Regions from separate parts of the Nostoc sp. LEGE 12454 genome, predicted to be linked through region 1. Evidence: riboswitches for the same ligand, from Rfam matches in the RefSeq annotation. Region 1 holds a riboswitch; the other holds the start of a gene.
What was found. A riboswitch is a leader RNA that binds a small molecule or an ion and turns the genes downstream of it on or off. The one in region 1 is predicted to bind cobalamin.

Region 2: it holds a riboswitch for cobalamin, as region 1 does, so the genes downstream of both, AC1F2U_RS23320 (DUF1636 domain-containing protein) here and cobG (precorrin-3B synthase) in region 1, are expected to answer to the same signal.

What each region holds. Positions count from the first base shown of each region.
Region 1 is NZ_JBWQXL010000015.1:139,635-143,444, reverse strand. It holds gene ssuD (FMNH2-dependent alkanesulfonate monooxygenase) at 1-443, shown strand, start outside; gene AC1F2U_RS17940 (LLM class flavin-dependent oxidoreductase) at 610-1,977, shown strand; adenosylcobalamin-variant (AdoCbl-variant) riboswitch at 2,273-2,356, shown strand; gene cobG (precorrin-3B synthase) at 2,328-3,810, shown strand, end outside.
Region 2 is NZ_JBWQXL010000026.1:38,036-41,845, reverse strand. It holds gene AC1F2U_RS23330 (PEP-CTERM sorting domain-containing protein) at 1-591, opposite strand, end outside; gene AC1F2U_RS23325 (cobalt-precorrin-6A reductase) at 685-1,425, opposite strand; gene AC1F2U_RS23320 (DUF1636 domain-containing protein) at 1,422-1,841, opposite strand; cobalamin riboswitch at 1,864-2,035, opposite strand; gene cobA (uroporphyrinogen-III C-methyltransferase) at 2,085-2,864, opposite strand; gene AC1F2U_RS23310 (sirohydrochlorin chelatase) at 2,861-3,586, opposite strand; gene AC1F2U_RS23305 (DUF4359 domain-containing protein) at 3,730-3,810, opposite strand, start outside.

The DNA of each region.
Region 1 (3,810 bases):
CTACGCAAAAAGCTTGGGATGCGGCCAATGAACTGATTCAGTATGTTGATGATGAAACCATAGCAGCCGCATATCAGCGGTTTGGTCAATCGGAATCAGAAGGACAACGCCGTATGGCTCAACTGCATAATGGTAATCGCAAAAACCTAGAAATTAGCCCCAACTTATGGGCAGGTGTTGGCTTAGTGCGTGGAGGTGCTGGGACTGCCTTAGTTGGAGATCCAGACACAGTTGCAGCGCGGATGCTGGAATATGCCGATTTAGGAATTGATACCTTCGTTTTCTCAGGGTATCCCCATCTCGAAGAAGCTTATAGAGTCGCAGAATTACTGTTTCCCAAGTTGCCATTACAAACTCCAGACATCGCATTAGCGCAGCAGGTTGCAAGTACATTCAGTGAATTTGTTACCAAAACGGATTTACTTAAACCCCAACCTGTGTAAGCAATTCAAAATTCAAAAAACTAGCGTGATTTAACTCATAACACCTTAGTACAACATTGCATAAATTCGGCAAAACTCTGCGTTCCTCTGCGCTTACTTTGCGTGCCTTTGCGTTTAAAAACACTACGATTTACGCGCATCCAATTTTTACCAAATAAAAAAAAGCATGAGTACGAAAAAACCTCAACTTAGACTAGGTGCATTCTTGCCCAGCACTGGCCATCACGTAGCGTCATGGCGACACCCCGAAGCGCAAGCTAATGCTGGTTTAAGCTTTCAGCATTATAAAAGGCTGGCACAGACGGCAGAACGCGGCAAATTTGACATGATCTTCTTTGCAGACGGGGTGGCTGTGCGCGACCGTAATCAAAGCGCCGACCTTTTGAGCCGAAATGGGAAACTCGTCCACTTTGAACCTCTCACCCTGTTGTCGGCTTTATCTGTAGTAACGGAAAACATCGGTTTGACGGCGACAGTATCGACTACATACAACGAGCCTTATCACCTCGCCCGCAAGTTTGCATCATTAGATTATCTTAGCGGTGGCCGTGCCGGTTGGAATCTCGTAACTTCAGCTACTGAAGCTGAAGCGCTGAACTTCAATCGGGAAAACCACATGGAGCATACCCTACGTTATCAGCGTGCCAAAGAGTTTGTGGATGTTGTCACGAAACTCTGGGATAGTTGGGAGGACGATGCCTTCTTACATGATAAGGAATCGGGTATTTACTTCGATCCAAATAAACTGCACGTTCCCAACCACAAAGGCGAACATTTTTCAGTGCGTGGGCCGCTAAATGTGGCGCGTCCCATCCAGGGTTATCCGGTGATTATTCAAGCTGGATCTTCCGAGGATGGTAAGGATCTGGCTGCACAAACGGCGGAGGTAATTTTTACTGCCCAGCAGACCTTGGCAGAAGCTCAGGCATTCTATGCAGATGTGAAGGGGAGACTGGCTCAATACGGGCGATCGCCTGACCATCTGAAGATTATGCCAGGTATATTCCCAGTTATCGGCAAAACCGAGCAAGAAGCTAAGGACAGATTCGATCAAATTCAGGAGTTGATCGATCCGGTGGTCGGCTTAAATTTGCTTGGCTCAATGATTGGTGGATTTGATCTATCCGACTATCCATTGGACGGGCCGTTGCCGGAGCTACCAGAGACTAACGGCGGTAAAAGCCGTCAGCAACTTTTGACTGACCTGGCTCGTAGAGAGAATTTAACGATTCGACAACTGTATTTGTCGATAGCTGGAGCGCGTGGGCATCGTCAAATTCTAGGCACACCAGAACAAATTGCCGATCAGCTAGAAGATTGGTTTGTCAATGGCGGGGCAGATGGCTTTAATATTATGCCACCTTGGTTGCCGGGAGGATTGGATGAGTTTGTAGACTTGGTAATTCCGGAATTGCAACGTCGCGGTCTGTTCCGTACAGAGTATGAAGCACGAACCCTGCGCGAAAATCTTGGTTTACCTCGTCCAGTAAATCAGTTTAACAAAGTTGCTATTCCTGAAGCGGCGATCGCCTAATTTTTTCTAAAGCAAGTTTTGCAGCAAAAAGGCTCAAGCATTCCTGCCTGAGCCATGACTAAATTCAATTTGTTGAGATAAGCAGGGGGCAGGAGGCAGGAGGCAGGAGGGAAGAGAGTTTTAGCCTAGTTAATTTTTCTTCACATAGTTTGGTTTTATTGTGCCGACTTACCTGTATCTTTCGATCGGCAGTGAATAAGCTCAGTTAAAATTTATCGCAATAGTAATGTAAGATAATTATCTGGATGATGTCTGGTTGAAATCTATAACCTAAACAAAATCTAAATTACTAAAGCTGGGAGTTGGGAAACTCCGGTGAAATTCCGGGACTGTGCCGCAGCTGTGATGGGATGACCCAAGTCAGAATGCCAACTCTCAGGATGTCCTCAAGACACACTCACCGTCTACTCCCTGCGTTGCACGGGGAAGGAGTTCTAAGTTTGGTTTCTGGATTTGCCACTTGTCCTGGCTTGTTTTATCCTACTCCCGCCGCAGATGGTATATTATCTCGCGTTAGAATACCAGGTGGAATTATTAGTAGTCAGCAGTGCCGTGCGATCGCAGATATAGCAGAACAGCACGGTGGCGGCTATATAGATGTGACTAACCGAGCTAACCTGCAAGTTCGTGAAATCCGCACGGGGATAAATGCTGAGGTTCTAAAGTACCTACAAAATATGGGATTGGGTTCTGACAATACTGTTGTAGACCAAATCCGCAATATTATGACCAGTCCAACTGCTGGTATCGATCCGCAAGAATTAATCGACACTCGCCCTTTTGTCCAAGGTTGGGATGATTATATTGCAGCACATCCGGCGCTTTCGGGACTGTCGGCAAAATTTAGCGTTTGCTTTGATGGTGGTGGGATAATTCAGGTGTGCGATCGCTTGAATGATATCGCCTTTGCAGCTGTCTTAGTTAACGATAATGTTTATTTTCGCCTCTATCTCAGTGTCGGCGAGAAGGGTCAATCGCCCAGCGATACGGGAATTTTGTTACCACCAGAGGACTGTTTGCCCGTCTTAGCAGCTTTAGCGGATGTCTATCTAGCTTATAGTCATACTACGAGTAAGCGGCGGCTGCGTCTGAGAGAGTTATTGAATACTTTGGGTTGTGAAAATTATCTCCAAGAAGTTGAGCAGCGTTTGCCTTTTTCTCTTTTGTACAGTGAAATAAGAAAATACCTACTCCCTCAGCAAGGCAAGGGAGAGAAATATCAGCATATTGGCATCCATCCCCAACGTCAGCAAGGCTTATTTTACATTGGTGTCGTCTTGCCCCTTGGCCGATTGGAGAGTAGACAGATGCGGGGTTTAGCAGATTTAGCAGCAAAATACGGTAGTGGAACTCTCAGGCTAACTCCTTGGCAAAATTTGCTCCTTACAGATATTCCTCAGCAATGGGTTGCTGATGTCCAAAGTGAAATTGCTTTATTAGGATTAGATTCCTCTGCAACCAATATTAAGGGTGGATTAGTTGCCTGTTCTGGAAAAAAGGGTTGCGCCGCTTCTGCCACTGACACTAAAAGTCATGCATTGGCATTGGCAGAGTATCTTCAAACTCGCGTTACTCTCGATTACCCAGTTAATATCCACTTCACTGGCTGCGAAAAATCTTGTGCCCAGCACAGCAAAAGTGATATTACTCTCCTCGGTGTCAGCATTGAAGCTGAAAATAGAACTGTGGAAGGCTATCACGTTTATGTTGGTGACAGCAATCAGAAATTCGGACGCGAACTATATCAATATGTAACTTTTGCCGAACTACCTGCATTAATAGAGCGGATGCTATATGTATATAAAATTCAACGCTTAAATTCTGATGAGTCCT
Region 2 (3,810 bases), on a different contig from region 1:
GAGCTTCTTCTGAGTAAATTTGGATAGATTGTGGCGTTTGAGTAATGAAGGTGCGCCAACAAGAGTACCAAGAATGAGTAGGCTAAGGATAGAAGTGGGTTCAGGAACAGCGACTATGGTTGCAGAAAAACTAATAGGTAACTCACTATCTTCTAATCCTAAATTTTCAAAACCTGGTATGATTGGCGGCGCAGAAAATACCTCTAAATAACCTGGTGTTGGCAAAAAACTCGCGAAAAATGGACTAGAATAGTTTCCTCCAGAAGTGGAATACCCAAAACCATCACCTGTTAACTGCTGAGTATTAAGACTAATTAAATTATCAACGTTAAAAGGTTCGTTTCCTGGGATCGGAGTCCCAGCGGGTTGCAAACCGGTAATTGTTTCACCATTTCGCGTACCAGTAATTCCAGTAATTGAGTAAAAACCCAAATCGTTAGGAGTGTCATTAGTGGTGAAAGTACCATTCGCCGCTATGCCAGTACCAGAATAATTCCAGTTCCAACTTAAAGCAGAAGCAGCTGGCATTGTCCCGAAAACTAATCCAGATGTAGTGACGAGGGCTATGGCAGATAGAGCTAGATTTTTCATGGAAGTCGTTGCTGCGATCGCGGATCTTGTAGAAGGCTCCCGTGTATTATACGGAAATTAGGAAAGATTGTACGATCGATCTTGGCTATTTACCTAGCAGCGAGCTGATAACCACGCCAAAGCAGCATCAACATTATTAACCTGCTCCCCTGGCGGTATGGCTGGACGATTTACCATCACAACCTTTACGCCCAGTTCTCGCGCGGCAATCATCTTGGGCTTTGTCGCATCGCCACCGCTATTTTTGCTGACGATGGTATCAATGTTATTCTCAATCAGAATTTGTCTTTCATTATTGAGGGTAAAAGGCCCGCGATCGCACAATACCATCCCCGGCGGTACTAAAGCATCTTCGCCAGGAGGGTCAATCATCCGCATCAAAAACCAAATTTTCTCCAAATGAGCAAAAGCAGCCAGTTCTTGCCTGCCAACTGTCAAAAATACCCGCTGTGACTGATTTTGCAGGGCTATTGCTGCGGCTGCAACACTATCAACTTCAATCCAGCGATCGCTACTTTCTTTTTCCCAAGGCGGACGGATTAACATCAAACGGGGTACTCTAACTTCCGTTGCTGCATCTGCCGCATTGAAGGAAATCTGACTAGCAAAAGGATGGGTTGCATCAATTAATAAGTCGATTTGCATGACTCGCAGATAGCTAGCCAATCCAGCCACACCCCCAAAGCCTCCAACCCGCAAATCGCCCAGCGGTACTGACGGTTCGCGGGTGCGTCCAGCTAGAGAGGTGATTACTTCTAACCCTTGGATAGTCGTAACTTTGGCAGCTAATTCTGCTGCATCACCCGTCCCACCCAAAATCAAAACGCGGATCATTTAGATAAAGGTGGAATCTTTGCTAAAATGCCCTTCTTCATTGCTTCTGGACGCTCTGACCAAGGCAGCAAACCATCTGCTTTGGCATAGTATTGGCTAGCACATTCCAGCACAGCAGAGGCACTGCCATCAACAGCTAAATCACCAAATAAATATGTTAATTTGCCTTTGGCACTAAAGGCAACTACACAAGAACGATTACAAGCACTCATGCATTCAACTTCCTGAATTGGGAATCGATCTCGTAACTCCCAATCTTGTGCCAGCTGCTGAAGTTGGTGTAAAAGTTTTTCACCACCACTTTCACCTAAACGTTTTCCATTTTGCCAAACACTAGCACAGGTTTTGCAAACAAATAAAGTATGTTCGGCAACTTCCATTGGGCTGGTTGGGGAAATATTTACAGTCGTAGTCATCTGTACCTCGCAGATATGTGAAACTAATAAATCTATTTCGGCGGGCATCCTGACTCACTCAATTTGAGATTTTCGATTTAGTTTCTGAATCTCACATTGGTTCACAGTTGCGGGACAGCGCCGGATTTGCACCGAACTTTCCCCGTTACCTCTGGTGGCTGACTCCCACCAGAACCGAATCACCTTATCGATCGTACACTAGGGTTATCGTAAAATACGAAACAATAAGCTTTTTGCCAACCATCAAACTGGACGACAGCCAGATAAAATACTGTGCATCTTCACTACTTGCCCAATAACTGCGATCGCAGGCGCACTAAATCCAGTTTCCTCTACCTGTGTGACAATTGTCTCCAATGTCCCAATTAATTCTTCTTGTTCTGGGCGCGTACCCCAGCGCACCAAAGCAATCGGCGTTTCTAAATTCAACCCAGCTGTAATTAATTCTTCCACAATATAAGGCAGATTGTGAATTCCCATATAAATTACAATGGTTTCGGAACCGTGAGCGATCGCACTCCAATTCACTATCGGTCTATACTTACCCGCCACTTCATGACCAGTTACAAATGTGACTGATGAACTATACAGCCGATGCGTCAAAGGAATACCTGAGTATGCTGCTGCTGCAATTCCCGAAGTGATACCTGGCACAACTTCCGTTGATATTCCAGCTTTGACTAATTCTTCCATCTCTTCGCCACCGCGACCAAAAATAAACGGATCGCCGCCCTTGAGCCGCACTACAATTGCACTATCTTGTGCTTTCTCAATCAGCAATTGAGTTGTTTCTGATTGCAACAACGAATGTCTCCCCGCACGTTTACCAGCATTAATTTGCTCGGCTTGGGGATTAATCATTGCCAAAATTGCCGGACTCACCAAGGCATCATAGATGACTACATCTGCACATTCCAACAAACCTTTTGCCTTCAGGGTAATTAATCCTGGATCTCCTGGCCCCGCACCTACTAAATAAACCTTTCCCAAATACTTGTTCTCCTGTTTTTCTGTGCGGTTCATTTCTCTGTTAAATCCCAAATTAGCTCGGCTAATTCTGCACTTGCTCCCAGTGGCTCTGCCAGTTGGAAATTCACCGCAGAAAATTGTAATTTTAGCTCCTCTATTGAGGTAGCGATCGCATCGGTTATTGCACCAGCGAATAAAAAGTATGGCAAGATTGCAATTTCTCGATAACCAGCAGTTACTAACTCTTTCACTCGTGATTCTAAACTAGGAGGCCCAGCCCAATAAGCGCTCACGGCTCCCAAACTCGCCGCCATTGCTTCCACAGTTTCTTGCGAACCTGGGCGACGGCTACCATGAGCTAAGAGAATCCATGCTTCTGCTTTCATAGCAGCTATTTGCTTTGTCAGCAATTTCTCTAAATTCGGGTGAGAGCCTAAGTATGGTTGCAACTCAATCATCATATCTTGACCAGCAGCCTGTTGTGCGAGTGCTACTTCGGCGGGAATGTCTGTCATCACATGGACTCCCGGCAGCAGAAATAGCGGTACAATTTTGAGGCGATTTTCATTTTGAGACAGTGAGTAATCGCCAAAAGCGCTTTTAGCAAATTGTTGAATCTGCTCGTGTAAAGGCTGAGGACTCATTTCTAAAGCAGCGATGCCAACCAAATGTTCGCTTGAGAATTTCTGACATATCAGCCTAGCTAGTTGCTGCATAGCAATTTCTGGGCGCGGGTCGCGGCTTCCGTGAGATAGTAGTAGATAGGCAGATGACATCGGTAAAGCTTGAATTCTTAGTTACTATTCTTATTTAAGATTAAGCTGGGGATAATAAGTACTCTGGTAATTATTGAAACTATTATTAATTACTAAATACAAGTATACTTAATCACTTTTATATTCTCCCCCTACTCCTTACCTTATTGTTTTTCGGCAGTGTAAGTATAAAATTGATCGAAAGCTCCTACCGTTTCAAATTTGTACGAAGGTATCCAAGAGTT